Regions from separate parts of the Bradyrhizobium sp. KB893862 SZCCT0404 genome, predicted to be linked through region 4. Evidence: predicted binding sites of a transcription regulator. Region 4 holds the regulator's gene; each other region holds the start of a gene.
What was found. The regulator PhoB, encoded in region 4, activates phosphate uptake and scavenging genes when phosphate is short. The targets are predictions, from matches to a motif close to TGTCATNNANCTGTCAT.

Region 1 (7,754 bases), on a different contig from region 4:
AAGTCGCGGCCGCGGCCGACCGGCCAGGTCATCGGCGTGGTGTCGAGCGCCAGCGTCTTCTCGATCTCGTCGAGCAGCTCGAACACGTCGCGGCTCTCGCGGTCCATCTTGTTGATGAAGGTGATGATCGGGATGTCGCGCAGGCGGCATACCTCGAACAGCTTGCGGGTGCGCGCCTCGATGCCCTTGGCGGCGTCGATCACCATCACGGCGGAATCGACGGCCGTGAGCGTGCGGTAGGTGTCTTCCGAGAAGTCCTCGTGGCCCGGCGTGTCCAGGAGGTTGAAGACCAGCCCCTCGAACTCGAAGGTCATGACCGAGGTCACGACCGAGATGCCGCGCTCGCGCTCGATCTTCATCCAGTCCGAACGCGTGTTGCGCCGCTCGCCCTTGGCCTTGACCTGACCGGCGAGGTTGATGGCGCCGCCGAACAGCAGCAGCTTCTCGGTCAGCGTGGTCTTGCCGGCGTCGGGGTGGGAGATGATCGCAAAGGTCCGCCGCCGCGCCACTTCCGTGGCAAGCGGGGAACGGGCCGGCGATTCGGCTGCGGTGGTGGCGATGTCGGACATGGCGGGAGCGTTTGGCAGGGAAAATGGGCCTGATCAAGCCTCATTTGGTGATTGCGGAGCCCCTCGGCCAGCCCCATATCGCCCAACGGGAGGGACGGCCCTCCTCTCCACCAGCATATCTGCCCGCGGGGACGACCCTGCCTTGAATGGAGGGCCGTCATGGCCTGGAGCATCCTGTTCGTCGCCGGTCTTCTCGAGATCACCTGGGCGATCGGCCTGAAATACACCGAGGGTTTTAGCCGGCTTGTTCCCTCGGTGATCACGCTGGCGGCCATGGCCGGCAGCGTCATCCTGCTCGGGATCGCGCTCAAATCGCTGCCGGTCGGGACCGCCTATGCGGTCTGGACCGGGATCGGGGCGGTCGGGACCGCAACGCTGGGCATCTTCCTGTTCGGCGAGCCGGCCACCGCGTTCCGCCTCGCCAGCATCGGACTGATCGTCGCGGGCATCGCCGGGCTGAAATTCGTCACCTGACGAAAATCTGGACCGCCCACCAGGTCAGCGCCGCCACGATCGCCGAGGCCGGGATCGTGATCACCCAGGCATAGACGATCGAGCTCGCCACGTTCCAGCGCACCGCCGAGACGCGGCGGGCGGCGCCGACGCCGACGATGGCGCCGGTGATGGTGTGGGTGGTCGAGACGGGAACCCCGAGGAAGGTGGCCATGAACAGGGTCGCCGCGCCCCCGGTCTCGGCGCAAAAACCCTGCATCGGCGTCAGCTTGGTGATGCGCAGGCCCATGGTGCGCACGATGCGCCAGCCGCCCATCAGCGTGCCCAGCGCCATCGCCGCCTGGCACGACAGCACGACCCAGAACGGCACCGAGAATTCGCCGCCGAGATGGCCCTGCGAATAGAGCAGCACGGCGATGATGCCCATGGTCTTCTGCGCGTCGTTACCGCCATGGCCGAGCGAATAGAGCGAGGCGGAGGCGAATTGCAGGATGCGGAAGGCGCGATCCACGGCAAAGGGCGTCGAGCGCACCGAGAGCCACGACACGATGGCCACCAGCATCATCGCCAGCAGGAAGCCCACCAGCGGCGACAGCACGATCGCCAGCACCGCCTTCGACAGGCCGCTCCACACCGCCGCCGAAATGCCCGCCTTGGCCATGCCGCCGCCGACGAGGCCGCCGATCAGCGCATGCGAGGACGACGAGGGAATGCCGAGCGCCCAGGTCACGAGGTTCCAGACGATCGCACCGACGAGCGCCGCGAAGATCACTTGCGCATCGACAACGGCGGGATCGATGATGCCGGTGCCGATGGTCTGGGCGACGTGCAGGCCGAACACCATGAAGGCGATGAAATTGAAGAACGCGGCCCAGAACACCGCGAATTGCGGCCGCAGCACGCGGGTCGAGACGATGGTCGCGATCGAATTGGCGGCGTCGTGCAGGCCGTTCAGGAAGTCGAACAGCAGCGCGACGGCGATCAAGCCGACCAGGACGGGAAGACCCAACGCAGCATCCACGGCGCGGCCCTGCCCTTAAACTTTGCGCATGATCTGAGCGGAAAACCGCTGCACACTTTTCCGGATCATGCGCTAGACCTGCTCGATGACGATGCTGTTGATCTCGTTCGCCACGTCGTCGAAGCGGTCGGCGACCTTCTCGAGGTGGTCGTAGATCTCGACGCCGACGATGAAGTCCATCGCGCTGCCGTCGCGATGCTTGAGGAACAGCTCCTTCAGCCCGATGTCGTGGAGATCGTCGACGCGGCCCTCGAGCTTGCCAAGCTCTTCCGTGATCGCGGTCAGCATGGCGACGTTCTTGCCGATCTCCTGCATCAGGGGCAGCGCCCGGCCGACCAGATTGGCGCATTCGATCAGCAGCCCGCCGATCTCGCGCATCGGCGGCTCGAAGGCGCGGACCTCGAACAGCATCACCGCCTTGGCGGTCTGCTGCATCTGGTCGATGGCGTCGTCGAGCGAGGTGATCAGGTTCTTGATGTCGCCGCGGTCGAACGGGGTGATGAAGGTGCGGCGCACCGCCGTCAGCACCTCGCGGGTGATGTTGTCGGCATCGTTCTCGAACTGGTTGACGCGCTGGCAATAGACCGGCGTCTCCTCACCCCCGTTCAGCATGCCCTGAAGTGCGACCGCGCCCTGGATCACGGTCTGGGCATGGCGGTCGAACAGGTCGAAGAACCGTTCTTCCTTGGGCAGGAAAGCGCGAAACCATCGCATCATGGGGAAAGGCTACCGGTTGGAAAATGGTCTGGCCCGGACGGGCTGTCATCAAACTGTCATAGACCATTTTCGATCCGCGCGCGTGTCATCTCCCGCGCGCGGAGCCGGATCATCCACCGCTTTCACGCACCAATGAAATTGGTGCAATATCAATGATTTACAGCGATCGCCGGAAGTAATGGGCGATTTCGCCGATGACGCCGCGGCGGAAGGTGAGCACGCAGACCACGAAGATCGAGCCCTGGATCACCGTCACCCACTGGCCGAAGCCGGCCAGGTATTGCTGCATGGCGATGATCACGAAGGCGCCCACCACGGGGCCGAAGACGGTACCGAGACCGCCGACCAGCGTCATCAGCACGACCTCGCCCGACATCGACCAGTGCACGTCGGTGAGCGAGGCATTCTGCGCCACGAACACCTTCAGCGATCCGGCAAAGCCGGCCAGCGTGCCCGACAGCACGAAGGCCAGGAACTTGTACTGGTCGGTCCGGTAGCCCAGCGAGATGGCGCGCTGCTCGTTCTCGCGGATCGACTTCAGCACTTCGCCGAACGGCGAATTGATGATGCGGAAGATCAGCAGGAAGCCGGCGAGGAAGCCGACGAGCACGACGTAGTAAAGTATCGTCGGCTTGGAGAGATCGAGGACGCCGAACATGCGTCCCTGCGGAATGCCCTGGATGCCGTCCTCGCCGTGGGTGAACGGTGCCTGGAGGTAGATGAAGTACAGGAGCTGCGACAGCGCCAGCGTGATCATCGAGAAATAGATGCCCTGGCGGCGGATCGAGATGTAGCCGGTGATGATCGAGAGCCCGAACGCGGCAACGACGCCGACGAGGATGCCCAGCTCCGGCGGCAGCGCCCACACCTTCAGGGCATGCGCGCTGCAATAGCCCGCGGTCCCCAGGAACATCGCGTGGCCGAACGACAGCAGGCCGCCATAGCCGATCAGAAGATTGAAGGCGCAGGCAAGCAGCGCGAAGCACAGCGCCTGCATCACGAAGAACGGATAGACGCCCGTGAATGGCACCGAGGCCAGCAGCAGCGCCATCAACACGAATACGATCATCTCGTCGCGCACCGCGCGCGGGGTCGCAGGCAGCGTATCGTCTGTCAGGGTTGTCATATCAGGCCGCCCTTCCCGTCAATCCCGTTGGCTTCACCAGCAGCACCAGCACCATCAGCACGAACACAACGGTGTTGGAGGCCTCGGGGTAGAAATACTTGGTCAGGCCCTCGATCACCCCGAGCGCGAAGCCGGTGATGATGGAGCCCATGATCGATCCCATGCCGCCGATCACGACGACCGCGAACACCACGATGATGAGATCCGCGCCCATCAGCGGCCGGACCTGGTTGATCGGCGCCGAGAGCACGCCGGCGAGCGCGGCAAGGCCGACGCCGAGACCGTAGGTCAGCGTGATCATGCGCGGCACGTTGATGCCGAAGGCGCGCACCAGCGTCGGGTTTTCAGTGGCGGCGCGCAAATAAGCGCCGAGCTGCGTCTTCTCGATCAGGAACCAGGTGGCAAGACACACCACCAGCGAGAACACGACGACCCAGCCGCGATAGATCGGCAGGAACATGAAGCCGAGATTCATGCCGCCCTTGAGCTGGTCCGGAATGGCGTAAGGCAGGCCGGAGGAGCCGAAATAATTCTGGAACACGCCCTGCACGATCAGCGCGATGCCGAAGGTGAGCAGCAGGCCATAGAGATGGTCGAGGCCGGTCAGGAATTTCAGCATGGTCCGTTCCAGGATCATGCCGAAGATGCCGACGATGATCGGCGCCAGCAGCAGCGCCCACCAGTAATTGATGCCGCCGAGGTTGAGCAGGAAATAGGCGACGAAGGCGCCCATCATGTAGAGCGCGCCATGGGCGAAATTGATGATGTTGAGCATGCCGAAGATCACGGCGAGCCCGAGACTGAGCAGCGCGTAGAACGAGCCGTTGATCAATCCCACCAGTAGCTGAGCGTAAAGAGCCTGCATCGATCCCGCACCCGGTCCCTTCGGCGTTCCCCTGAAAGTCACCCGCAGGCCTCATCGGCCTGCGGGCGGTTAACTTACTTCTTCAACAGCGCGCACTTGCTTTCGGAGAGCGGCGTGAAGGCCTGGTCGCCCGGCACCGTGCCGACCAGCTTGTAGAAGTCCCACGGACCCTTGGACTCCGAGGGCTTCTTCACCTCGAACAGATAGGCGTTGTGGATGGTGCGGCCGTTGGGCTGGATCTCGCCCTTGCCGAACAGATCGTCCTCGGTCGGCATCGACTTCATCTTCTCGACGACCTTGACGCCGTCATGAGGATTGCCGCCGAGCGCTTCCAGCGACTTCAGATAGTGGCGCACGCCCGAATAGACGCCCGCCTGCACCATGGTCGGCATCGCGCCGTTCTTCATCTTCTCCGAGAACCGCTTGGAGAAGGCCCGGGTCTTGTCGTCCATGTCCCAGTAGAAGGTCTCGGTGAAGTTGAGGCCCTGCGCCGTCTCCAGACCGATCGCCTTGACGTCGGTGAGGAACAGCAGCAGCGCCGCGAGCTTCTGGCCGCCCTTGACGATGCCGAACTCGGCCGCCTGCTTGATCGAGTTGGTGGTGTCGCCGCCGGCATTGGCAAGTCCGATGATCTTGGCCTTGGAGGCCTGCGCCTGCAGCAGGAAGGACGAGAAGTCCGGCGTGTTCAGCGGGTGCTTGACGCCGCCAACCACCTTGCCGCCGTTGGCGGTGATGACGGAGGTGGTGTCACGCTCGAGCGCGGCGCCGAAGGCGTAGTCCGCGGTCAGGAAGAACCAGGTGTCACCGCCGGCCTTCACCAGCGCCTGGCCCGTGGTGTGGGCCAGCATGTAGGTGTCGTAGGTCCAGTGCACCGTGTTGGGCGAGCACTGCGCGTTGGTGAGATCCGAGGTCGCCGCGCCCGAGTTGATGTAGACGCCGTTCTTTTCCTTGATGACGTTGTTGACGGCGAGCGCCACGCCGGAATTCGGCACGTCGACGATGACGTCGACCTTGTCCACGTCGAACCACTGCCGCGCGATCGCGGTGCCGATGTCGGGCTTGTTCTGGTGATCGCCCGAAATGATGTCGATCTTCCAGCCCTTCGCCGCCAGGCCGGAATCTTCCACGGCCATCTGCGCGGCGAGCGTCGAGCCGGGGCCGCCGAGGTCGGCGTACAGGCCCGACTGATCGGACAGCGCGCCGATCTTGACGGTCTTGTCCTGCGCGGACGCAACGCCTGCTGCGGCGAAGGTGAGCGCGGTGGTCAGCAGCAATGACGCAATCGACCTGGTCTTCATGCAACTTTCCTTTTTCAATTTTCTCGTTGGCAGTTCGTCAGCTCGAGCACGATCTTTTCGGAAAACCGACAATGCCCTAAACGCCGAGATAGGTGTGGAGCTTATCCATATTGGCGGCAAGCTCCGAGTTGGAAAATCCGTCAATGATCTTGCCGTGCTCGACCACGTAATAGCGGTCGGCGACGGTCGAGGCGAAGCGGAAGTTCTGCTCGACCAGGAGGATCGTGAAGCCTTCCTTCTTCAGCCGCGCAATGGTGTGGCCGATCTGCTGGATGATGACCGGAGCAAGGCCCTCGGTCGGCTCGTCCAGCATCAGGAAGCTCGCGCCGGTGCGCAGGATGCGCGCGATCGCGAGCATCTGCTGCTCGCCGCCGGACAGCTTTGTGCCCTGGCTGTTGAGCCGCTCCTTCAGGTTCGGAAACAGGTCGAAGATCTGCTCGAGCGGCAGCCCGCCTGCGCGGACCACCGGCGGCAGCATCAGATTCTCCCGCACGTCGAGGCTGGAGAATATCCCCCGCTCTTCCGGGCAGAACGCGATGCCCATGCGCGCGATCTTGTCGGAGGTCGCGCGGATGATCTCCTGGTTGTTGAACTTCACCGAGCCGGTACGCTTGCCGATGATGCCCATGATGGACTTCAGCGTGGTCGTCTTGCCGGCGCCGTTGCGCCCGAGCAGGGTGACGACCTCGCCCGCGTTCACGTCGAAATTGATCCCGTGCAGGATGTGGGACTCGCCGTACCAGGCCTCGAGGTTGCGGACCTGGAGGATGTTGCCGCCGGTCGCGGCCTTTGCCGGAGCCTCGGCGATGGCAGTGTCAGGCATGACCGGCTCCCAGGTAAGCTTCCTTGACGCGCTCGTCCTTGGTGAGCTCGCTGTAATGACCTTGCGCGAGCACCTGCCCGCGCGTCAGCACCGTGATGATGTCCGAGAGATTGGCCACAACGCTCAAATTATGCTCGACCATCAGGATGGTGTATTTCGCGGAGATGCGCTTGATCAGCGCCGCGATCTTGTCGATGTCCTCGTGACCCATGCCGGCCATCGGCTCGTCCAGCAGCATCATCTCAGGGTCGAGCGCGAGCGTGGTTGCGATCTCAAGTGCACGCTTGCGCCCATAGGGCATCTCGACCGCGGGCGTATTGGCAAACTCGCTGAGGCCGACATCGTTCAGCAATTCACGCGCGCGATCGTTGAAGCGGTTGAGCACCGTTTTCGAACGCCAGAAATCGAACGAAGAACCGTGCTGGCGCTGGAGCGCGACACGGACGTTTTCCAGCGCGGTCAGATGCGGAAATACCGCCGAAATCTGGAACGAGCGAACCAGTCCGAGGCGGGCCACGTCGGCCGGCGCCATCGCGGTGATGTCCTGTCCCTTGTACAGGATCTTTCCGGCGGACGGTTTCAGGAACTTGGTCAGAAGATTGAAGCACGTGGTCTTGCCGGCGCCATTCGGGCCGATCAACGCGTGAATGCTCCCACGGCGAACCTTGAGCGCAACGTCGCGGACGGCGAAGAAGCCCGCGAACTCCTTGGTCAAGCCTTCCGTTTCGAGAATGAACTCATCGGCCAAACAGATTTCCCCCTGCCCGCGACGCGCGTGGCTATCCTTGTTGCTTCGGCTTTCCGGAGGCCCTGGAGCCCGTCCGGAACACCGCCTCCGGGCGCGGAATATGCCGGAGGTGACGGGGGTTAGGCAAGGCGGAA
Region 2 (7,754 bases), on a different contig from region 4:
TCCTTACGCACACCGAAAGTTGCAGGACCGCCACCTTGACGGGGCGGAGCGGACAAGGGCATGGCTGTTGCGATGCGCGGTCCCGAGCTTGACGGAGATCAATCCGGCCGCGCCGGCACGCCCTAGATTGCCACCCGGAGGAAACGGTGATGAATGGGTCAACGCCCCAGCATCACGCGGCCCGTGTCGAGGCCGCCATCGCATCAGGCCAGGCGGCTCGGTCCGCGCTCGTGGCCTCCTGGCGCCGTTCCTCCCGATTGCATCATCTCGACCCCTCCGGCCGCGGCCTGCCGCAGCGGCTGACGGAGGTGGAACTCCGCACGGCGCGCGAGCGCATCGCGCCGCTGCTGGCCGCCGCGCAAGGCGCCATGGACCGGCTCTATCAGGCCGTCGGCGCTGCCGGCTGCTGTGTGCTGCTGGCCGACGGCGAGGGGGTTCCCGTCGATCGCCGCGGCACGCCCGCGGATGATACGACGTTCCAGTCCTGGGGCCTGTGGACCGGCGCGCTCTGGAGCGAGGAGCACGAGGGCACCAACGGCATCGGCACCTGCGTCGTCGAGCAGCGGCCGCTGACGATCGACCGCGACCAGCACTTCTTCACGCGCAACACGCTTCTGAGCTGCACCGCCGTTCCGATCTACGATCACGAGGCGGCCTTTGCCGGTGTGCTCGACGTCTCCTCCTGCCGTGCCGATAGGACCGATGCGTTTGCCAGCCTGATCGCGCTGGCGGCGGGGGAGGCGGCCAGGCGCATCGAGGCCGATCTGTTCCGCCGCGCCTTCGCGCATGCGCGCATCGTGCTGACGGCGGGTGCGGACGGCCAGTCCATCGGCCTCGTCGCGGTCGATGCGGACGATCTCGTGATCGGCGCGACCCGCACCGCACGGGCGGGACTTGGCATTGGACTTGGGATCGCGCCCGGCCGCCCGTTACAACCGGTGCCCGCGGCCGATCTGCTCGGCGGCGAACCCGCGCACGACCACCTTGCCGGCGGCCAGCGCGCGGTGCTGCAACGGGCGCTGCTCCGCGCCGGCGGCAACGTGTCGGCCGCTGCCAAGGCCCTCGGCGTCAGCCGCGCCACGCTCCACAGGAAGCTGAAGCGGTTCGATATCAAGCATTAGGGCCGCTGCTTCCCATCCGTCATTGCGAGGAGCGAAGCGACGAAGCAATCCAGCATCCCTCCGTGGAGGGTCTCTGGATTGCTTCGCTGCGCTCGCAATGACGATGCGGATGCCATGAGCGCTCCATCTCGCACTTGCCTCGCGCATGAGTGTCGCAGAACTGCGACAGGTCCGCTCAGCCATCGCTTCCGCCCGGGCTGACAGAAATCGCCTCCCGCATCATCGTTTGCGCAAGTCGTGAACACACGGCGGATCGCGCAAACAGCAACATCGGGAGTGAGCTATGAACAAGGTGGAATTCCTCGGCGTCACCCAAAACCCCTTCGCCGAACGCTACGACAATTTCATCGGCGGCAAGTTTGTCGCGCCGAAGTCCGGCAAGTATTTCGACAACGCCTCGCCGGTGAACGGCCAGATCGTCTGCAAGATCGCGCGCTCCGACGCGCAGGACGTCGAAGCCGCCCTCGACGCGGCGCATGCCGCCAAGGGCGCCTGGGGCCGCACCAGCGTCGCCGAGCGCGCCGCGGTCCTCAACAGGATCGCCGATCGCATGGAGGAGAATCTCGAGCGCCTTGCGATCGCGGAGACTTGGGACAACGGCAAGCCGATCCGCGAGACCCGCGCCGCCGATTTGCCGCTCGCCATCGACCATTTCCGTTATTTCGCCGGCGTGGTGCGCGCCCAGGAAGGCTCGATCGGCGAGATCGACGACGACACCATCGCCTATCATTTCCACGAGCCGCTCGGCGTGGTCGGCCAGATCATTCCCTGGAACTTCCCGCTGCTGATGGCGTGCTGGAAGCTTGCGCCTGCGCTGGCCGCCGGCAATTGCGTCGTGCTCAAGCCCGCCGAGCAGACCCCGGCCTCGATCATGGTCTGGGCCGAGATCATCGGTGACCTGCTGCCGCCGGGCGTGCTCAACATCGTCAACGGCTTTGGCCTCGAGGCCGGCAAGCCGCTCGCGTCCAGCCCGCGCATCGCCAAGATCGCCTTCACCGGCGAAACCTCGACGGGCCGACTGATCATGCAATATGCCAGCCAGAACCTCATCCCGGTCACGCTGGAGCTCGGCGGCAAGTCGCCCAACATCTTCTTCAAGGACGTCACCGCGGAAGACGACGATTTCTTCGACAAGGCGATCGAGGGCTTCGTCATGTTCGCGCTGAATCAGGGCGAGGTCTGCACCTGTCCGAGCCGGGCGCTGGTCCACGCCGACATCTACGACCGCTTCATGGAACGGGCGCTGAAGCGCGTCGCCGCCATCAAGCAGGGCGATCCGCGCGTGGCCGACACCATGATCGGCGCGCAGGCCTCCAGCGAGCAGCTCGCAAAGATCCTCTCCTATATCGACATCGGCAAGCAGGAGGGGGCGAAGGTGCTGGCCGGCGGCGGACGTGCCGAGCTCGGCGGCGATCTCGCCAGCGGCTTCTACGTCCAGCCGACGGTGTTCGAGGGCCACAACAAGATGCGCATCTTCCAGGAGGAGATTTTTGGCCCCGTGGTGTCGGTCACGACCTTCAAGACCGATGAAGAGGCGCTCGCGATTGCCAACGATACGCTCTATGGCCTGGGCGCCGGTGTCTGGAGCCGCGATGCCAACCGCTGCTACCGCTTCGGCCGGGCGATCCAGGCCGGCCGGGTCTGGACCAACTGCTACCACGCCTATCCCGCTCATGCGGCCTTCGGCGGCTACAAGCAATCGGGCGTCGGCCGCGAGACCCACAAGATGATGCTCGATCACTACCAGCAGACGAAGAATCTCCTGGTCAGCTACAGCCCGAAGAAGCTCGGCTTCTTCTGACCGAAGATGTGATCGGGCGGACGAGGAAGTCCGCCCGGCCGTCATCCATCTGTCAGAGTCTTGGGACAAGACGGCAGCGCCGCCCGTTCGGGGCCGGCGCTGCTGGCGTTCGAGGCGATGCCAGGCAAAGACGGAGACTTGGCGATGCGGGACACGCGTTCACGACGGGCGATGTATATTGGGGCGATGCTGCTCGGTGCCGCGGTGCTCCCGCTGTCGATGGCTTTCGCGCAGACCGCTGCGGCGCCATCGGGCGCAAAACCCTTCCTGACCGTCGATGGAAAGGCGCCGCTGGTCCTCGGACATCGCGGCCTGCCGGGACTGGTGCCCGAGGAGACCGAGGCCTCCTATGATCTCGCCGCCGCCGTCGGGACCGACGCGCTCGAAGAGGATCTGCACCTGACCAAGGATTGCGTCCTGGTCGTGCGCCACAATCCCTGGCTGAGCGACAACACCAATATTGCCGAAGTGGCGAAGACCAACGCGTCCGTGGCCGCGCGCAAGCGCACGGTGCCAGGCGTTCGCGTCAAGGCGCCGGCGTCGCCAACCGCGCCTGCCGATTACCTGACGGATCTCACCGATCCCTCGGATCCGAAATCGGTGCTGAAGTCATTGATCGTGGACGGCGAAGACCACACCAACGACTGGTCGATCACCGACTTCACCATGGCCGAGCTGAAGTCCCTGATCGGCGGCACCACCTACGATGCCGCCAACGAGCGGCCGAAGGTCTTCAACGGCAAGCTCCCGATCATCAGCTTCCAGGGCGTCATCGATATCGCCAGGGCCAGGAGCAAGGAGACCGGACGGTCCATCCTGGTCTACCCCGAAACCAAGAACCCGACCTGGAACAACGCCCAGGCGATCGCCAATGGCTGCGGCGCTCCCGGCAGCCGCCCGCTCGAGGATGCCCTGATCAAGATCATCGGGGACAATGGCCTCAACACCAAGGATGCTCCCATCCTCGTTCAGAGCTTCGAGCCCGGCAGCCTGAAATATATGCGCAGCCACGGCCTGCAGACGCGGCAGGTCCAGCTGATCGACGGCAATGGCATCGACTTCAAGTCCGGCAAGGTCCTGCTCAACAACATCACGAGCTCGCGTCCGTTCGACTGGACGGTTGCGGGCGATGGGCGCCTCTACGATGCGATGCTGACCCCGGAGGGGCTTGCCGAGATCAAGACCTATGCCGACGGCATCGGTCCTTGGAAGGCCTACATCGTTCCACTCAAGATCGCACCGTGGAAGGACAGCAATGCCGACGGCACGCCCTACAAGGGATCGACGCCGGAGGCGATGACGCAGGAGGCGACCAGCCTCGTCGCCGATGCGCACAAGCTCGGCCTGTTCGTGCACGTCTTCACGTTCCGCAACGAGAAGAAATATCTCGCGGCCGACTATCGCGGCGATCCCAGCCTTGAATATCTCAAATTCTTCCGACTTGGCGTCGACGGGGTCTTCAGCGACTTCACCCATACCGGCGTTGCCGCCCGTGCAGCGTATTTGCGCGAGCTGGGCTGGTAGGCGGCACCGCGATTCGGCCGCGCGCGAAGGCTCGGAGCCATCGATAAACGTGTCCGAATTTCGTCGCGTCGGCGGCGCACGGCAGCGTCGCTGGCGGGTGAGCTAAAGTTGCCTGATCGAGCCTAAAGGTTTTGCAAAGTTTCGACCACGTTGCAGTGCGGCATAATGAAAGTCGTGCCATGTCGCCGCGGTGCTTTCCAAGGGCGTTTGACTTGGGTTAGAGAGGGCAGAAGTTTTCTCTGACCCGGAATTCCCATGGCCGCACCCAAGAAAGCCGCCGCAGGCGCTGCACAGGACAAGACCGACGGCGGCTCGCCCCCGGAGTTCACCAAGGAGCAGGAGCTCAAGGCGCTCCGCGAGATGCTCCTGATCCGGCGGTTCGAGGAAAAGGCCGGCCAGCTCTACGGCATGGGCGCCATCGGCGGCTTCTGCCATCTCTACATCGGCCAGGAGGCCGTGGTGGTCGGCATGCAGATGGCCCTCAAGGAGGGCGATCAGGTCATCACCGGCTATCGCGATCACGGCCACATGCTGGCCACCGGCATGGAAGCCAACGGCGTGATGGCCGAGCTCACGGGTCGCCGCGGCGGCTATTCCAAGGGCAAGGGCGGCTCCATGCACATGTTCAGCAAGGAGAAGCACTTCTACGGCGGCCACGGCATCGTCGGCGCCCAGGTCTCGCTCGGCACCGGTCTTGCCTTCGCCAATCACTATCGCGGCAACGGCAATGTCAGCGTCACCTATTTCGGCGACGGCGCGGCCAACCAGGGCCAGGTCTATGAGAGCTTCAACATGGCGGAGCTCTGGAAGCTGCCGGTGATTTTCGTCATCGAGAACAACCGCTACGCCATGGGCACCGCGGTCTCGCGCGCCTCGGCCCAGCAGGATTTCTCCAAGCGCGGCGTGTCCTTCAACATCCCGGGCAAGCAGGTCGACGGCATGGACGTCCGCGCCGTCAAGGCGGCGGGCGAGGAGGCGGCGGCCTGGTGCCGCGCCGGCAAGGGCCCCTTCATCCTGGAGATGCAGACCTACCGCTATCGCGGCCACTCGATGTCCGACCCTGCGAAATATCGCACGCGCGAGGAGGTCGAGAAGGTTCGCCACGACCAGGACCCGATCGAGCAGGTGCGCAATCGCCTGCTGGCGGCCAAGGTCAGCGAGGCCGACCTCAAGGCGATCGACGCCGAGGTGCGCGACATCGTCAACGCATCCGCCGACTTTGCCCAGCATGATCCCGAGCCGGATGCCGCCGAGCTCTGGACTGACGTTTACCGCTGAACGCGCGCAAGCTTTCTTTTGGAGTCGATATGCCAATTCAAGTGCTGATGCCCGCGCTGTCGCCCACGATGGAAAAGGGCAACCTCGCCAAGTGGCTGAAGAAAGAGGGCGAGCAGATCAAGTCGGGTGACGTGATCGCCGAGATCGAGACCGACAAGGCGACCATGGAGGTCGAAGCGACCGACGAGGGTACGCTCGGCAAGATCCTGATCCCCGAGGGCACCGCCGACGTCGCGGTGAACACGCCGATCGCGACCATTCTCGCCGACGGCGAGAGCGCCGCCGATCTTGCGAAGGCGCCCGCACCGGCCGCGAAGGCGGCCGAGTCCGCTCCGCCTGCTGCTGCAAAGGCCGAGGCGCCCGCGCCGAAGGCCGCACCCGCGCCGCAGGCCGTCGCCGAGCCCGATCCGGAAGTGCCCGCCGGCACCGAGATGGTGACGCAGACCATCCGCGAAGCCTTGCGCGACGCCATGGCCGAAGAGATGCGCCGTGACCCCGACGTCTTCGTGATGGGCGAAGAGGTTGCCGAGTATCAGGGCGCCTACAAGGTGACTCAGGGGTTGCTCCAGGAATTCGGCGCCCGGCGCGTGATCGACACCCCGATCACCGAGCACGGCTTTGCCGGCGTCGGCGTCGGCGCCGCCATGACCGGCCTGAAGCCGATCGTCGAGTTCATGACCTTCAACTTCGCCATGCAGGCGATCGACCAGATCATCAACTCCGCCGCCAAGACGCTCTACATGTCCGGCGGCCAGATGGGCTGCTCGATCGTGTTCCGCGGTCCGAACGGTGCCGCCGCGCGCGTTGCCGCGCAGCACAGCCAGGACTATTCGGCCTGGTACTCCAACGTCCCGGGTCTCAAGGTCGTCGCGCCGTTCTCGGCCGCCGACTACAAGGGCCTGCTCAAGGCCGCGATCCGCGATCCCAATCCGGTGATCTTCCTCGAGAACGAGGTGCTGTACGGCCACACCGGCGAAGTGCCGAAGCTCGACGACTTCATCGTCCCGATCGGCAAGGCCCGCATCGTGCGCTCCGGCAGCCACGTCAGCATCATCTCCTGGTCGAACGGCATGACCTATGCGCTCAAGGCCGCCGACGAGCTCGCCAAGGAGGGCATCGAGGCCGAGGTGATCGACCTGCGCACGCTGCGCCCGATGGACACCGAGACCATCATCAACTCCGTCAAGAAGACCGGCCGTGCCGTCACGGTGGAAGAGGGCTGGGCCCAGAGCGGCGTCGGCGCCGAGATCGCCGCGCGGATCATGGAGAACGCCTTCGACTATCTGGACGCGCCCGTCGCGCGCGTTTCCGGCAAGGACGTGCCGATGCCTTATGCCGCGAACCTGGAGAAGCTTGCACTGCCGTCGGCGGCAGAAGTCGTCGAGGCCGCCAAAGCCGTCTGCTACAGGTAGACCATGGCGGGCCCGAAGGAGCAGCCACTGCCGCCCGACGTCATGACCCGCGACGACGCGGTCGAGATCCTGCGCGTGTTCGTGCTGGACGGCGGGCTGTCGATGGCGTTCCAGCGAGCCTTCGAGGAGCCCGACATGTGGGGCCTCCTGCTCGTCGATCTCGCCCGCCACGCCGCGCGCGCCTATGCGCGCGAGAGCGAGTACACCGAGGAGGACGCGCTCAACCGGATCCTCGACATGTTCCAGGCCGAGATCGAGCGTCCCACGGATACCGGCACCACGACGCCGCGCGGGAAGGGGCACTGACCGTGGCGATCGAAGCCCACCATTTCGATTTCATGCTCGAGGCGATCCGCGAGGCGGAAGCCTCGATCGCACAGGGCGGCCTGCCGATCGGCGCGGTGCTGACGCGCGACGACAAGATCATCGCCCGCGGGCACAACAACCGCGTGCAGGAAAACAACGTCATCCTGCACGGCGAGATGAGCTGCCTGCGCGAGGCCGGCGCGATCACGTTCCACGACACCGTCATGTACACCACGCTGTCCCCTTGCTCGATGTGCGCCGGCGCGCTCGCGCTGTTCAAGGTCAAGCTGGTGGTGATCGGGGAGTCCGTCA
Region 3 (7,754 bases), on a different contig from region 4:
GTGCCGCGCTTCGAGCTCGACAAGATGGGCATCCCGGATGCCGACAGCTATTTCAGCAAGGTCGTCTTCACCGGCAGCCACGAGAACGCGATGCTGGCGCTGGCGCAGGGCACGGTCGACGTCGCCGCCAACCAGTGGACCACCGATGACGATTCGACGCTGGCGCAGATGCTGACCAAGGGCATGCTGAAGAATGCCGACGGCTCGGCGATGAAGAAGGACGACTTCCGCATCATCCACAAGTCGGCGCCGATCATCAACGGCCCCTACGCCTACAACTCCGACCTGCCGGATGACGCCAAGGCCGCCATCGCGAAGGCCTTCTTCGACGCACCGGCGAAGGACAAAGCGGCGTTCGATCGCCTCCAGGACGGCCAGAAGAAGGGTTTCAATCACGCCACCACCAAGGACTGGGATGGCACGATCGAGCTGATCAAGTTCGTCGACGCATTGCGTAAGAAGAAGGCGTCCTGAGTTTTCGGGACGAGCTACTCGAGCCGGGTCGACGGACCCGGCTCTTTCTCTTTTGAACGACCACTCACCCTGACCCCATGACCGTCGCGGTTTCGATCCTCCCCGAGCAGCAGCTGGCCGCGCTCAACGCCGCCTATCGCGAGGCGGTCGCGCGCAGGCGGCTTCGTCTGCTGCTGGGCGCCGTCATCTTCGCCGCAGCGCTGGCTCTCGCCGCGGTCGGCGCCGAAGTGAATTTGCGCACGCTGTTCGCCCATTTCGGCAATTTCGTCAGCTATTTCGACCGCATCCTCACGCTCGAGAGCGGCCAGCGCGTCTGGACCGATTTCGGCGAGTGGCTCTGGGGCTGGCGCAAATGGCTGAAGATGCTGGGCGAGACGCTGCTGATCTCCTATGTCGGCACGCTGATCGGCGCGATCTTCGCCTTTGCCCTCAACTTCTTCGCGGCCGAGAACACCTCGCCCGCGCCCTGGCTGCGCTTCGTCGTGCGCCGTCTGCTCGAATTCGCCCGCACCGTGCCGGGCATCGTCTTCGCGCTGGTCTTCGTCATCGCGTTCGGGCTCGGACCGATGGCCGGCGTGCTTGCGATCGCGATCCACTCCACCGGCGCGCTCGGCAAGCTGTTTTCCGAGATCGTCGAGAACGCCGACATGAAGCCGGTCGAAGGCATCCGTTCGACCGGGGCGAGCTGGCTCTCCTGCATGCGTTTCGCCATCGTGCCGCAGGTCACGGCCGGCTATGCCAGCTACGCGCTGCTCCGCTTCGAGATCAATGTCCGCGAAGCCTCCGTGATGGGCTTTGTCGGCGCCGGCGGCATCGGCCAGGAACTCGTCGTCGCCATCCGCAAGTTCTACTATTCGGACGTCAGCGCCATCCTGCTCACCATCGTCGTCACGGTCTTCATCATCGACATCACGACCGGCTGGCTGCGCGGCCGCCTGTTCGGCAAGGAGGCGCGGACATGACGCCGCCGCAGCAGGTCGATCCGCACGAGATGCGCGCGCGCTACCCCGACATTTTCGATCGGCCGGCCTCTGCACGGCTCGCGATGCCGGCGATGATCGTCGCGGCGCTGGCGATCCTGGTCTACGGCCTCGTCGATCTCGATTTCTCGCCGTCGCGCTTCTTCGCAGGCCTCAGCCAGCTCGGCTGGATCAGCCTGATGATGATCCCGCCGGATCCCGGCTCCTCGCTGCCGATCTATCTGAAGGCGCTCGGCGAAACGCTCTCGATCGCGCTGCTCGGCACCACGCTCGCGGCGGTGTTCGCGCTTCCGGTCAGCCTGCTGGCCGCGCGCAACATCATCCCCTCGCAGATCGTGCGCTTTCCCGTGCGGCGCTTCCTCGATTCGATCCGTGGCGTCGACACGCTGATCTGGGCGCTGGTGTGGATCAACGTCGTCGGCCTCGGGCCGTTCGCCGGCGTGCTCGCCATCGCCGTGTCGGATTTCGGCGCCTTCGGCAAGCTGTTCTCGGAGGCGATCGAGGGGGCCGACCAGAAGCAGGTCGAAGGCATCCGCGCCTCCGGCGGCAGCGCTCTGCACGAGATCCGCTTCGGCCTGCTGCCGCAGGTCCTGCCCGTCATCGCCGGCCAGGTGCTCTATTTCATCGAGTCCAACACCCGTTCGGCTACCATCATCGGCATCGTCGGCGCCGGCGGCATCGGTCTCCAGCTCGCCGAGCAGATCCGCGTGCTGGAATGGCAGAAGGTGTCGTTCCTGATCCTGATGATCCTGGTCGCCGTCGCCGCGATCGATTTCATCTCGAGCAAGCTGCGGTTTGCGATCATTGGCAGGCGAGCTGTCGCCTGATCTTTCTTTCTTCCCTTCTCCCCTTGCGGGAGAAGGTGGCGCGAAGCGCCGGATGAGGGGTATGTCTCCGCAAACTCACAGCCGTGGGGTGGGCAAAGCGAAGCGTGCCCACCACCTCTAACAATTGAGAAAGATCGTGGGCGCGGCGCAAACGCGCCTTTGCCCACCCTATGGCACGGGTTTCGTGGAGAGAGTCTACGGCTCCACCAGAAACTCCACGCGCTCCGCCGCAAACCGCGAATGCTTGGTCACCAGCGGCTTGCCCTCGAGATCGTGGTCGGTGGCATCGACCACCAGGATCGGCCGTCCCAGCGGAAGATCCAGCCGCGCGGCATCGGTCGCATCCACGATGCCGGCGGTGATGCGGGTCGCGCCGCGGCGGTAGTCGCGGACGCCGTAATGCTCGAGCATCTTCGTCATCGAGCGCGTCGCGGCGAACACCTCGCCTGCGCCCGGAAACAATTCGGATGACACCCACGTCGTGGAGACGCAGATCGGCGTGTGGTCGGCAAGCCGGATCGCCTCGATCCGCACCAGCGGCGCGCCGGTCTTCAGCCCCAGCTCGCGCGCGAGCTCGCGGGTCGCGACGTCCTCGGTCGCCTCGATCAGCCGGCCATGCGGCTCGCGGCCGTCTGCGCCGACGATTTCAGAGAAGCGCGTGCGCGAGCGCAAGGGATAGGCGAGCTTCTGCGCCTCGACATAGGTTCCACTGCCGCGCTCGGCGCGCACCAGGCCGCGCTCGGCAAGGGCTGCGAGCGCGCGCCGCACGGTGTGGCGGTTCACGCGATAGGTTTCGGCGATCTCCATCTCGCCCGGCAGCTTGTCGCCGGCCGCAAAGCGGCCGTCGGCGATGCCGCGCTCGATGCCGTCGGCGACGAGGCGCCATAGCGCGACGCCCGAGGAGGCTGTGTCCTGCATGCTCATGTCGTCGGCCAAGCTAGCTCAGAAATCACACCTTTGTCACGAAACAGTCATGGCGCTCCCTTATGAAGTTGTCTATTATCATAGACAACTTCGGTTCGGCAAGTTTCGTCAAAGGCGCGGTGGATCCGGTGACCCCTCACAATACCCAGCAAGCCCAGCGCAAGGCCGCCATGGCCGTGCTGGCGCACGCGGAGGCGGGCGAGATCGCCGCTCGCCTCCGCAACCTTGCGCTTCCAGCCCATCAGGACCTGCGCACGCCGGAGAACGGCCTCGTGATGCTGCGCGGCCGGGTCGGCGGCGACGGCGCGCCGTTCAATCTCGGCGAAGCCACGGTGTCGCGCGCGGCGGTGCGGCTCGCGAGCGGCGAGGTCGGCTTCGGCTACACGCTCGGGCGCGACGGTGAGAAGGCGCGGCTGATCGCGCTGTGTGATGCGCTGGTGCAGTCGCGTGATTTCGGCCCCGCCGTCGAGCGTGACGTCATCGCGCCATTGCGCGAGCAGCTTACGGTCAGGCAGAAGCAGGCGGCGGCAGAGACCGCCGCGACGAAGGTTGATTTCTACACCATGGTGCGCGGTGAAGGGTGAGATCATGACCACCATTGCGGAGTTGCCGCCGGGATTCGCCGACAAGGTGCTGTCGGCGCAATCGACCTTTCGTTCGGTCATGGACGCGATGGCGCGGCCGGGCTCGGTGCAGCGCATCGTGCCGATGGCGGGTGCGCCCGGCATGATGATGCGCGGCACCGCCGCGATCGCGCTGACGCTGTTCGACCACGACACGCCGCTCTGGCTCGATGCGCGGCTGTCGGAAAGCATCGACGTCACGAAGTGGCTGAAGTTCCACACCGGCGCGCCGGTCGTTCAGGATTCCTCGATCGCCGCGTTCGCGCTCGTCAGCGATGGCGGTGCGCTGCCCTCGCTCGAGCGTTTTGCGCTCGGCTCCAGCGAATATCCGGACCGTTCGACCACGGTGATCATCCAGGTCGACAGCCTGACCTCGGGGCGCAGCTTCGAGCTGCGCGGCCCCGGCATCGACGGGGCCGCTGCGCTGCAGGCGTCGATCAAGCCGTTCGACCTGTTCGAGCGCCTGCGCATGAACGAGGCGCTGTTTCCGCGCGGCATCGACGTGGTGCTGGTCGCCGATGACGCCGTGGTCGCGATCCCCCGCACCATTCGCGTCGTGAGCAAGGGAAGCTAGAAGCATGTATGTCGCAGTGAAAGGCGGCGAACGCGCCATCGAGAACGCCCATCGCCAGCTCGCACACAAGCGGCGCGGCGACCAGAGCGTTGCGGAAGTCTCGCTCGACCAGATCTCGGAACAGCTCGGCCTCGCCGTCGACCGCGTCATGAGCGAAGGCTCGCTCTATGACCGCGAGCTCGCGGCGCTCGCCATCAAGCAGGCGCGCGGCGATCTGATCGAGGCGATCTTCCTGGTCCGCGCCTTCCGCGCCACGCTGCCGCGCTTCGGCACCAGCGAGCCGGTCGATACCGGCGCGATGCGCGTGGAGCGCCGGGTGTCGGCGACCTTCAAGGACATCCCCGGCGGACAGATCCTGGGTCCGACCTTCGACTACACGCACCGCCTGCTCGATCCTTCGCTTAGCCAGGGTTTCGTGCCGGAGGCGCCGGCAACGGCAGAAGCCTCCACCGCGCCGACCCCGCGTGTCACCGACATTCTGGGCCGCGACGGGCTGATCGAAACATCGCCGCAGGCCGAGGACGGTGCCGTCGTCGGCGATCTCACCCGCGAACCCCTCAACTTCCCCGCCGATCGCGACCTGCGCCTGCAGAACCTCGCGCGCGGCGACGAGGGCTTTCTGCTGGCGATGGGCTATTCCACCCAGCGCGGCTATGGCCGCAACCATCCCTTCGTCGGCGAGATCCGCTTCGGCGAGGTCGAGGTCGAATTTCTCGCCGAGGACGTCGGCTTCGCCGTGCCGCTCGGCGCGATCGAGCTCACCGAGTGCCAGATGGTCAACCAGTTCAAGGGCTCTGCGACCGAAGCACCTTGCTTCACCCGCGGCTACGGCCTTGCCTTCGGCCAGAGCGAGCGCAAGACCATGTCGATGGCGCTGGTCGATCGCGCGCTGCGCGCCCGCGAGCTCGGCGAAGAGGCACTCGCGCCGGCGCAGGACGAGGAGTTCGTGATGTCGCATTCGGACAACGTCCAGGCGACCGGCTTCGTCGAGCACCTGAAGCTGCCGCATTATGTCGACTTCCAGTCCGAGCTCGGCCTGCTCCGCAAGCTGCGCAAGGAGTTTGCCGAGGCCAACGCGCCCGATGCCATGAAGGAGGCCGCGGAATGAACGCGCCCGCCTACAATTTTGCCTATCTCGACGAACAGACCAAGCGGATGATCCGCCGCGCGATCCTCAAGGCGATCGCGATCCCCGGCTACCAGGTGCCGTTCGCCAGCCGCGAGATGCCGATGCCCTATGGCTGGGGTACCGGCGGCGTGCAGGTCACGGCCGCGATCCTCGGTCCTCAGGACGTGCTGAAGGTGATCGACCAGGGCTCCGACGACACCACCAACGCGATCTCGATCCGCAAGTTCTTCGCCAAGACCGCCGGCGTCGCCACCGCGACGGCGACGGACGAGGCCACCGTGATCCAGACCCGCCATCGCATCCCGGAGACGGCGCTGCACGCAAATCAAGTGCTGGTCTATCAGGTGCCGATTCCCGAGCCGCTGCGCTTCCTCGAGCCGCGCGAGACCGAGACCCGGCGCATGCATGCGCTCGCCGAATACGGCCTGATGCATGTCAAGCTGTACGAGGACATCGCCCGCTTTGGCCACATCGCGACCGCCTACGCCTATCCGGTGAAGGTGAATGCGCGCTACGTGATGGACCCGTCGCCGACGCCGAAATTCGACAATCCCAAGATGGACAATTGCCCGGCGCTGCAATTGTTCGGCGCCGGCCGCGAGAAGCGCATCTACGCGATCCCGCCCTATACGCAGGTGGTGTCGCTCGATTTCGAGGATCACCCGTTCGAGCCCTATCGCTTCAACGCGCCCTGCGCGCTGTGCGGTGCCGACAATTCCTATCTCGACGAGATCGTCACTGACGACAAGGGCGGCCGCATGTTCGTCTGCTCCGACACCGATTATTGCGAGGGCCGCCAGGCCGCCGGCCATCACGGCAGCCTCAGCGCCGCGCCGTACAAGGAGAAGGCGCAGGAGAAATCAAATGGTTGATCAAGCCGCGCTTGAAAACGACGAGCCGCTGCTGGTCGCGGAGTCGCTCAGCAAGTCGTTCGGCCGCATCGCTGCCTGCCGCGACGTGTCGTTCTCGCTCTATCCGGGCGAGGTGCTGGCGATCGTCGGCGAATCCGGGTCGGGCAAGTCGACGCTGCTGCAGATGCTGTCGGGCCAGCTCACCCCGAGCGCCGGCCACGTCTCCTATCGCATGCGCGACGGCATTGCCCGCGATCTCACGACGCTGGGCGAAGCCGAGCGCCGCTTCCTGTTCCGCACCGACTGGGGCTTCGTGCACCAGGATCCCGCGCAGGGCCTGCGCATGGCGGTGTCGGCCGGCGCCAATGTCGGCGAGCGGCTGATGGCGGTGGGCTGGAATCACTATGGCCGTATTCGCGACACCGCATCCGACTGGCTTACCCGCGTCGAGATCGACACAGCGCGCATCGACGATGCGCCGCGCACCTATTCCGGCGGCATGCGCCAGCGCCTCCAGATCGCCCGCAACCTCGTCACCGAGCCGCGGCTGGTGTTCATGGACGAGCCGACCGGCGGTCTCGATGTCTCCGTGCAGGCGCGCCTGCTCGACCTCTTGCGCAGCCTCGTCGCCGAGCTGAACCTCGCCGTTGTCATCGTCACCCACGATCTCGCGGTGGCGCGCCTGCTGTCGCACCGCGTGATGGTGATGAAGGGCGGCCGCGTCATCGAGACCGGTCTCACCGACCAGGTGCTCGACGATCCCCGCGAGCCCTATACCCAGCTTCTCGTCTCCTCGATTCTACCGCCATGAGTTCTCCGATGACCGCCATGATCGAAGTCACCGACGCGAAGAAGACCTTCACGATGCACCTGCAGGGCGGCATCGAGCTGCCCGTCGTCAGCGGCGTGACGTTCAACGTCAATCCGGGCGAATGCGTCGTGCTGTCGGGGCCGTCCGGCGCCGGCAAGTCGTCGATCCTAAAGATGATCTTCGGCAATTACCGCTGCGATAGCGGCCGCATCGGCATCCGCCATCGCGGCGCGGTGATCGATCTCGCCACCGCCGAGCCGCGGCAGGTGCTCAACGTCCGCCGCTCCACCATCGGCTATGTCAGCCAGTTCCTGCGGGCGGTGCCGCGGGTCGCCACCATCGACGTCGTCGCCGAGCCGCTGATCGTGAACGGCGTGAGCCGGGCCGATGCCCAGGCGCGCGCCGGCGAGCTGCTGCATCGTCTCAACATCCCCGAGCGGCTCTGGCAGCTTCCGCCCGCGACCTTCTCCGGCGGCGAGCAGCAGCGCGTCAACATCGCCCGTGGCTTCATCTCGGACCTGCCGATCCTGCTGCTGGACGAGCCCACCGCCTCGCTCGATG
Region 4 (7,754 bases):
CTCGAAGTCGGAGATGGACGACCGCGTCGAGAAGGCGCTGCGCGGCGGCGCGCTGTGGAACGAGGTCAAGGACAAGCTCAACGCCTCCGGCCTGTCGCTGTCCGGCGGCCAGCAGCAGCGCCTCTGCATCGCCCGCACCGTCGCGGTGCGGCCCGAGGTGATCCTGTTCGACGAGCCCTGCTCGGCGCTCGACCCGATCTCGACCGCCAAGGTCGAGGAGCTGATCCAGGAACTGTCCGAGAATTACACGATCGCGATCGTCACCCACAACATGCAGCAGGCGGCGCGCGTCTCCGACAAGACCGCCTTCATGTATCTCGGCGAGCTGATCGAGTTCGACGACACCAGCAAGATCTTCACGTCGCCGACCGATCGGCGCACGCAGGATTACATCACCGGCCGGTTCGGCTGAGGAGACGGGACATGGGTTCTGAACATACCGCAAAAGCCTTCGACACCGACCTCCAGGAGCTCACCCGCCTGGTCGCCGAGATGGGCGGCATCGCCGAGCGCATGATCGTCGATTCCGTCGACGCGCTGATCCGCCGCGACGTCGCGCTCGGCCAGCGCGTCGTCACCATCGACGCCGAGCTCGACGCGCTCCAGAAGAAGATCGAGGAGCGTGCCGTTCTCACCATCGCGCGCCGCCAGCCGATGGCGGTGGACCTGCGCGAGATCGTCGGCGCGATGCGCGTCGCGACCGATCTCGAGCGCATCGGCGACCTCGCCAAGAACATGGGCAAGCGCGTCGCGGCGCTGGAGACGGACTTCCATCCGCTCAAGCTGTTCCGCGGCCTGGAACACATGACCGACCTCGTGCAGCAGCAGGTCAAGTCGGTGCTGGACGCCTATGCCGCGCACGACCTGCCGGCAGCGATGGCGGTGTGGAAGGGCGACGAGGAAGTCGACGCCATCTGTACCTCGCTGTTCCGCGAGCTCCTCACCTACATGATGGAGGATCCGCGCAACATCTCGTTCTGCATCCACCTGATGTTCTGCGCCAAGAACATCGAGCGGATCGGCGACCACGCCACCAACATCGCCGAGACCGTGTTCTACATGATCGAGGGCCAGGCGATCACCGACAAGCGGCCGAAGGGCGACATGACGACCTTCGCCACGACGGTTCCGAATACCTGAAGACTTAAGGAGCGACGACACCATGGGCGCACGCATTATGGTGGTTGAAGACGAGGAAGCTCTCACCGAGCTTCTGCGCTACAACCTCGAAGGCGACGGCTATGACGTCGAGACGGTGATGCGCGGCGACGACGCCGACACCCGTCTCAAGGAACATATTCCCGATCTGATCGTGCTCGACTGGATGCTGCCGGGCCTGTCAGGCATCGAGCTGTGCCGGCGGCTGCGGACCCGCCCCGAGACCAAGCAGCTCCCGATCATCATGCTCACCGCGCGCGGCGAGGAGAGCGAGCGGGTGCGCGGGCTGGCCACCGGCGCCGACGACTACATCGTCAAGCCGTTCTCGGTGCCGGAGCTGCTGGCGCGCGTGAAGGGCCTCTTGCGGCGCGCCAGCCCCGAGCGGCTCGCCACCGTGCTCGCCTATGGCGACATCGAGCTCGATCGCGACAAGCGCCGCGTCGCGCGCTCGGGCCGGCCGATCGATCTCGGCCCGACCGAATATCGCCTGCTGGAGTTCTTCCTGGAGCATCCCGGCCGCGTGTTCTCGCGCGAGCAGCTGCTCGACAGCGTCTGGGGCCGCGACATCTACATCGACGAGCGCACCGTCGACGTCCATATCGGGCGCCTGCGCAAGCTGCTCAATCTCGGCCGCGAGCAGGACCCGATCCGCACGGTCCGCGGTGCGGGCTACGCGCTCGACGACCGCTTTGCGAAAGCCGAGCAGACCTGAGAGCGGCTTCAGGCAGGCCAAATAAAAAGCGCGCCACATGGCGCGCTTTTTTATGCCTCGATCATCGTCCCGGCCTCACGTCGGGACGGTGTCGCTTAAAACCGTGCTCAGCGCGTGCCGGGCTTGGCCGGCGCGCGCCGGCGATCCGCGGCGGGCTGATAGGCCACGCGCGAGTGCTGGGCGCAGTAGGGCAGGCCCGAGAGCGCCTTGCCGCCGCAGAAGAAGAAATCCGGGCTCGAGGGATCGCCGACCGGCCAGTGGCAGGTCGCCTCGTTCAGCTCCAGCAGCGACAGCCGCTGGCTCATCGGCACCACGTTGTCGTAGGTCACGGGCTCCGCCTCGACCTCGACCTCGAAGGCCTGCGCCAGCGCGGTGTTGCCGCGGGCGATGGGGCGGCTGACCCGCATCATATGCTGCGCGGGACGCGCCTTGCGCGGCCGCGGAGCTGCCGAGGAGGGGCTCTTGGCGCGGCCGGACAGGCCGAGCCTGTGCACTTTGCCGATCACGGCATTACGGGTCACGTTGCCGAGCTCGGCTGCGATCTGGCTGGCCGACAAACCGGCCTCCCAGAGCTTTTTCAACTGCTCGACGCGATCGTCGGACCAGGTCAAAACCGTCATTGCACCCTTTCCCTCGCCGCGCGGCTGCCGTCCTGGCGCCCTGCGGCGAATGCCTAAGCCTCGAAAAACCCGTGCCGCCAGAATCCCTTAAGGCTCGCCGGGCGTAACCAGAACGCCCGAACGTTTACGCCGGTACATGAGGACTTAGAGGATCAGAACTGCTGCACGAGATGTCGTATCTGACAAGCCAAACGCTACAATATGGCGTGACTCACGCGCAAGAGTCCGCCGACTCGCTTCCACATGTTCCGTGGCTAAAACCGCGCTAATTAGGCACCGCAAGACTACGGATTCTGCGTTTCGCGAGGCTTTCGGGCGGCATTGACACCCGTTCTACCCGGCATAAGATAGTGTCACGTGCCGCCCTTAAAAGGCGGCACGTTTCGTTTTCCGGGCCGGTCAATGGTGCGCTGCGTGAGCGCGCCCGGGCCGTCCTCAACAATCAAGTGATCGTCATGACTAACAGCGCAGCGCCGCATTTGCTCCCCGTTTTCGCCAGAGCCGACCTCGGTTTCGAGCGTGGTGAAGGCTGCTGGCTGATCGCGACCAATGGCGATCGCTATCTCGATTTCACCTCCGGCGTCGCGGTGAACGCGCTCGGTCACGCCCATCCCGCGCTGGTCAAGGCGCTGCAGGAGCAGGCGACCAAGCTCTGGCACATGTCGAACCTGTTCCAGAGCCCGGACGGCGAGAAGCTTGCCGCGCGCCTGTGCAGCGAGAGCTTCGCGGACTTCGTGTTCTTCTGCAATTCCGGCGCCGAGGCGCTGGAGGGCGTGATCAAGCTGGTCCGCCATCATCACTTCTCCAAGGGCCATCCGGAGCGCTACCGCATCATCACCTTCGAAGGCGCCTTCCACGGCCGCACGCTGGCAACGCTCGCCGCGACGGGATCGCCAAAATATCTCGAAGGTTTCGGTCCGCCGATGGACGGTTTCGACCAGCTCCCGCACGGCGACATCGAGGCCGTGAAGAAGGCGATCGGCCCGCAGACCGCCGGCATCCTGATCGAGCCGATCCAGGGCGAGGGCGGCGTGCGCTCGGCGACGCCGGCGTTCCTCAAGGCGCTGCGTCAGCTCTGCGACGAGAAGGGCCTGCTGCTCGCCTTCGACGAGGTGCAGACCGGCATGGGGCGCACCGGCGATCTGTTCGCGCATCGCCGCTACGGCGTCACGCCTGACGTGATGTCGCTCGCCAAGGCGCTCGGCGGCGGCTTCCCGATCGGCGCGGTGCTGGCCACCGCGGAGGCGGCCTCCGGCATGGGCCCCGGCTCGCACGGCTCGACCTTCGGCGGCAATCCGCTGGCGATCTCGGCCGCGAACGCCGTGCTCGACGTCATGCTCAAGCCCGGCTTCTTCGACCACGTGCAGAAGATGTCGCTGCTGCTCAAGCAGAAGCTCGCCTCCGTGATCGACCGTCATCCCGACGTCGTCAGCGAGGTGCGCGGCGAGGGCCTGCTGATCGGCATCAAGGCTGTCGTGCCCTCGGGCGATCTCGTCGCCGCGCTGCGCAACGAAAAGCTGCTCACGGTCGGTGCCGGCGACAATGTCGTGCGCTTCCTGCCGCCTCTGATCGTCACCGAAGCCGAGATCGAGGACAGCGTCGGACGGCTGGAGCGCGCCTGCACTGCGCTCACGGGCAACAAGCGGGCGACAAGCTGATGAGCAAGTCCCCGAAGCACTTTCTCGATATCAACGAGCTCCCGTTGTCGGAGCTCAAGAGCATGCTCGACGCCTCCTCGGCCATGAAGGCGAAGCAGAAGGCGCATCAGCCGGTCAGGCCGCTCGAAGGCAAGACGCTGGCGATGATCTTCGAGCGTCCCTCGACGCGCACCCGCGTCTCGTTCGACGTCGCCATGCGCCAGCTCGGCGGCGAGCCCATCATGCTCACCGGCGCCGAGATGCAGCTCGGCCGCGGCGAGACCATTGCCGACACCGCGCGCGTGCTGTCGCGCTATGTCGACGCCATCATGATCCGCATCCTCAACCACGATGCGCTGCTGGAGCTCGCGGCGAATGCGACCGTGCCCGTCATCAACGGCCTGACGCGGCGCTCGCATCCCTGCCAGGTGATGGCGGACCTGTTGACCTATCAGGAGCATCGCGGCCCGATCGAGGGCAAGACGGTGGCCTGGACCGGCGACGACAACAACGTGCTGGCGTCCTGGGCGCATGCCGCCGAGCGCTTCAAATTCCAGCTCAACGTCGCAACACCGCCGGAGCTCGCGCCGAAGAAGCCGATGCGCGACTGGATCAAGGCGACCGGCGCACCGATCGTGCTCGGCAGCGATCCCGAGGCCGCCGTGAAGGGCGCCGACTGCGTCGTCACCGACACCTGGGTGTCGATGGGCGACAAGGAGGGCGAGCATCGCCACAACGTGCTCAAGCCCTACCAGGTCAATTCGAAGCTGATGTCGCTGGCAAAACCCGACGCGCTGTTCATGCACTGCCTGCCCGCGCATCGCGGCGAGGAGGTCACCGACGAGGTGATCGACGGCCCGCAATCGGTCGTGTTCGACGAGGCCGAAAACCGCCTGCACGCGCAGAAGGGCATTCTGGCCTGGTGCTTCGACGCGGTGAAGTAGCGGCGGCGAAGGTAATCGTCGTCCCGGCGAAGGCCGGGGACCCATACCGCGTGATCTCTCTTGTGGAGGCGGGCGGAGGCGATGAGTCATCGCCAAATCAATATTTGTGGCTATGGGTCCCGGCCTTCGCCGGGACGACGACTGTGTTGCGGTATCGCTTTGCAATCGACCCACACCCGGAACACACACCACCCGCACCCCTTCCATTTCCGTCCTCCGACCCCAGATAAAGCGCCATGGTTTCCCAATCCCCTGACATGAAAACCGGGCCTGAAGGCCCGGTTCGCGCACCATCCGCGGTTCCGATCGATGACGCCGTGCTGCCCTACGAGGTCGACGCGCTCGACGTGCGCGGGCGGCTGGTCCGGCTCGGTCCGGCGCTCGACGAGATCCTGACCAAGCACGATTATCCCGCGCCGGTCGGCAAGCTGCTCGGCGAGGCCATCGTGCTGGCGACGCTGCTCGGCTCGGCGCTGAAATTCGAGGGCCGCTTCATCCTGCAGGCCCAGACCGACGGTCCGGTGTCGTTCCTGGTGGTGGACTACCAGGCGCCCGATCGCCTGCGCGCCTATGCGCGCTTCGACGCCGCGCGTCTCGGTGACGTCAAGGATTCCGGCACGCTGCTGGGCCGCGGTCATCTCGCCATGACCATCGACCAGGGCCCCGACATGAGCCGCTACCAGGGCCTGGTCGCGCTCGACGGTGGCAGCCTGGAAGACGCTGCCCACGAATATTTCCTGCGCTCCGAGCAGATCCCGACCAAGGTGCGCCTTGCCGTTGGCGAAGAATGGCGCTCGAGCGACGGCGGCAAGCATCGCTGGCGCGCCGGCGGCATGCTGATGCAATTCCTGCCGAAGGCGCCCGAGCGCGCGCGGCAGGCGGATTTGCATCCCGGCGATGCGCCCGAAGGCGCCGAGGTGCACAGCGTCGCGGAAGACGACGCCTGGGTCGAGGCGCGCTCGCTGATCGACACCGTCGAGGACGTCGAGCTGATCGATCCGGAGCTCTCCGGCGAGCGGCTGCTGTATCGCCTCTTCCACGAGCGCGGCGTGCGCGTGTTCAATCCGCTGTCGCTGAAAGCGCAGTGCTCCTGCTCGCGCGACGCGGTCGCCTCGATGCTGAAGAGCTTCTCGTCCGACGACCGCGCCGCGATGGTCAAGGACGACAAGGTCGTCGTGACCTGCGAGTTCTGCTCGTCGGTCTACCAGTTCACGCCGGATGAGGCGGGCGTCGAGGACGCGTAGGGCGCGCATTCTCCTTCATTGCTTCGTAGCGCTCCGGCTCGCGTGCCCCGGACGCAGCGCAGCGCTTCTTCAGCGGTGCGCTGCAGAGCCGGGGCCCATCTCGCCGCAGCTTTCCGTGTTGCCTTCTGGGTCCCGGCTCTGCGCAGCAACGCTTCGCGTTGCGGGGCGTCCGGGACACTCGGGTGCCCCTAGTTCAGCACCCGCTTGTTGTCCGGGCTGTCCAGCGAGAACGTCGGCACGTCGATCTCGAAGCGTTCGCCGGTTTCGCTGACCATCTGGTAGCGGCCGGTCATGAAACCGGAGGCGGTCGTCAGCGGCACGCCGGAGGTGTATTCGAACCGTTCGCCGGGGGCCAGGGTCGGCTGCTCGCCGACCACGCCCTCGCCCTTCACCTCCTGCTGCCGGCCGGTGGCGTCGGTGATGATCCAGTGCCGCGTCTTGAGCTGCACGGTTTCCTCGCCGGAATTGGTGATGACGATGGTGTAGGACCAGAAATAGCGGGAGCGGTCGGCCGACGACTGCTCCGGAACAAAGTTCGGCTCGACGGTTACTTCGATCTGGCGGGTCACGGCGCGATACATGGCCGACATCATACCGAAATCCGGTCCGGAACCAAACGCCGGAGCCGGTCCTGGCGACATCGTCCCGCCAGAATTGGCGAGGAAGTACACCCCAAGGGAAGGGCGTCCCCAAAGGGAAAAGCACCCCGATGTGATCCGGCCGCTTTGCGAGACGACGGCCGGACCGGTACACTCCATGTAACGTCGCGATTTGGGTGAGGGTTTTTAGGCCCCGATGACCATTGCCGACCAAGTGACGGGATCGACCATCGCGGGAACCGCCAATCCCGCGGAGACCAAGCCGCGTGCGGCCGCGCCGGCCATCTCGCTGCCCGCCATCGGCGAGCGCGAGCTCCGCCTCGACCTGTTCCGCGGGCTGGCGCTGTGGCTGATCTTCATCGACCATCTGCCGCCGAGCCTGCTGACCTGGTTCACGATCCGCAATTACGGCTTCAGCGACGCCACCGAGATCTTCATCTTCATCTCCGGCTACACCGCCGCCTTCGTCTATGGCCGCGCCATGCTGGAGAGCGGCTTCGTCATCGCCACCGCGCGCATCCTGCGGCGGGTCTGGCAGATCTACGTCGCGCACGTCTTCCTGTTCACGATCTTCCTCGCCGAGATCTCCTATGTGGCGACCAGCTTCGAGAACCCGCTCTACACCGAAGAGATGGGGATCATGGATTTCCTCAAGCAGCCCGACGTCACCATCGTGCAGGCGCTGCTGCTGCGCTTCCGTCCCGTCAACATGGACGTGCTGCCGCTCTACATCGTCCTGATGCTCGCGCTGCCCTTGATCCTGTGGTCGATGAAGTGGAAGCCCGACGTCACGCTGGCGCTCTCGACCGTGCTCTATGCGGTGACCTGGGAGTGGGACCT

Region 1: the regulator PhoB is predicted to act here: its motif matches at 2,804-2,820, upstream of JQ617_RS19205 (DUF47 domain-containing protein).
Region 2: the regulator PhoB is predicted to act here: its motif matches at 2,962-2,978, upstream of JQ617_RS05795 (glycerophosphodiester phosphodiesterase family protein).
Region 3: the regulator PhoB is predicted to act here: its motif matches at 3,240-3,256, upstream of phnF (phosphonate metabolism transcriptional regulator PhnF).

The regions. Positions count from the first base shown of each region.
Region 1 is NZ_JAFCLT010000004.1:282,707-290,460, forward strand. It holds gene JQ617_RS19190 (peptide chain release factor 3) at 1-569, opposite strand, end outside; gene sugE (quaternary ammonium compound efflux SMR transporter SugE) at 729-1,043, shown strand; gene JQ617_RS19200 (inorganic phosphate transporter) at 1,036-2,043, opposite strand; gene JQ617_RS19205 (DUF47 domain-containing protein) at 2,116-2,760, opposite strand; gene JQ617_RS19210 (branched-chain amino acid ABC transporter permease) at 2,918-3,886, opposite strand; gene JQ617_RS19215 (branched-chain amino acid ABC transporter permease) at 3,888-4,751, opposite strand; gene JQ617_RS19220 (ABC transporter substrate-binding protein) at 4,826-6,049, opposite strand; gene JQ617_RS19225 (ABC transporter ATP-binding protein) at 6,126-6,872, opposite strand; gene JQ617_RS19230 (ABC transporter ATP-binding protein) at 6,865-7,620, opposite strand.
Region 2 is NZ_JAFCLT010000001.1:1,155,110-1,162,863, forward strand. It holds gene JQ617_RS05785 (helix-turn-helix domain-containing protein) at 150-1,121, shown strand; gene adh (aldehyde dehydrogenase) at 1,405-2,922, shown strand; gene JQ617_RS05795 (glycerophosphodiester phosphodiesterase family protein) at 3,067-4,446, shown strand; gene pdhA (pyruvate dehydrogenase (acetyl-transferring) E1 component subunit alpha) at 4,702-5,724, shown strand; gene JQ617_RS05805 (pyruvate dehydrogenase complex E1 component subunit beta) at 5,754-7,136, shown strand; gene JQ617_RS05810 (DUF5076 domain-containing protein) at 7,140-7,442, shown strand; gene JQ617_RS05815 (nucleoside deaminase) at 7,445-7,754, shown strand, end outside.
Region 3 is NZ_JAFCLT010000003.1:692,847-700,600, reverse strand. It holds gene phnD (phosphonate ABC transporter substrate-binding protein) at 1-474, shown strand, start outside; gene phnE (phosphonate ABC transporter, permease protein PhnE) at 552-1,436, shown strand; gene phnE (phosphonate ABC transporter, permease protein PhnE) at 1,433-2,281, shown strand; gene phnF (phosphonate metabolism transcriptional regulator PhnF) at 2,477-3,205, opposite strand; gene phnG (phosphonate C-P lyase system protein PhnG) at 3,325-3,789, shown strand; gene phnH (phosphonate C-P lyase system protein PhnH) at 3,794-4,402, shown strand; gene JQ617_RS17320 (carbon-phosphorus lyase complex subunit) at 4,407-5,510, shown strand; gene JQ617_RS17315 (alpha-D-ribose 1-methylphosphonate 5-phosphate C-P-lyase PhnJ) at 5,507-6,403, shown strand; gene phnK (phosphonate C-P lyase system protein PhnK) at 6,396-7,193, shown strand; gene phnL (phosphonate C-P lyase system protein PhnL) at 7,202-7,754, shown strand, end outside.
Region 4 is NZ_JAFCLT010000015.1:56,036-63,789, forward strand. It holds gene pstB (phosphate ABC transporter ATP-binding protein PstB) at 1-412, shown strand, start outside; gene phoU (phosphate signaling complex protein PhoU) at 424-1,140, shown strand; gene phoB (phosphate regulon transcriptional regulator PhoB) at 1,163-1,870, shown strand; gene JQ617_RS36775 (GcrA family cell cycle regulator) at 1,978-2,490, opposite strand; gene JQ617_RS36780 (aspartate aminotransferase family protein) at 2,946-4,148, shown strand; gene argF (ornithine carbamoyltransferase) at 4,148-5,071, shown strand; gene JQ617_RS36790 (Hsp33 family molecular chaperone) at 5,308-6,315, shown strand; gene apaG (Co2+/Mg2+ efflux facilitator ApaG/CorD) at 6,504-6,896, opposite strand; gene JQ617_RS36800 (OpgC domain-containing protein) at 7,111-7,754, shown strand, end outside.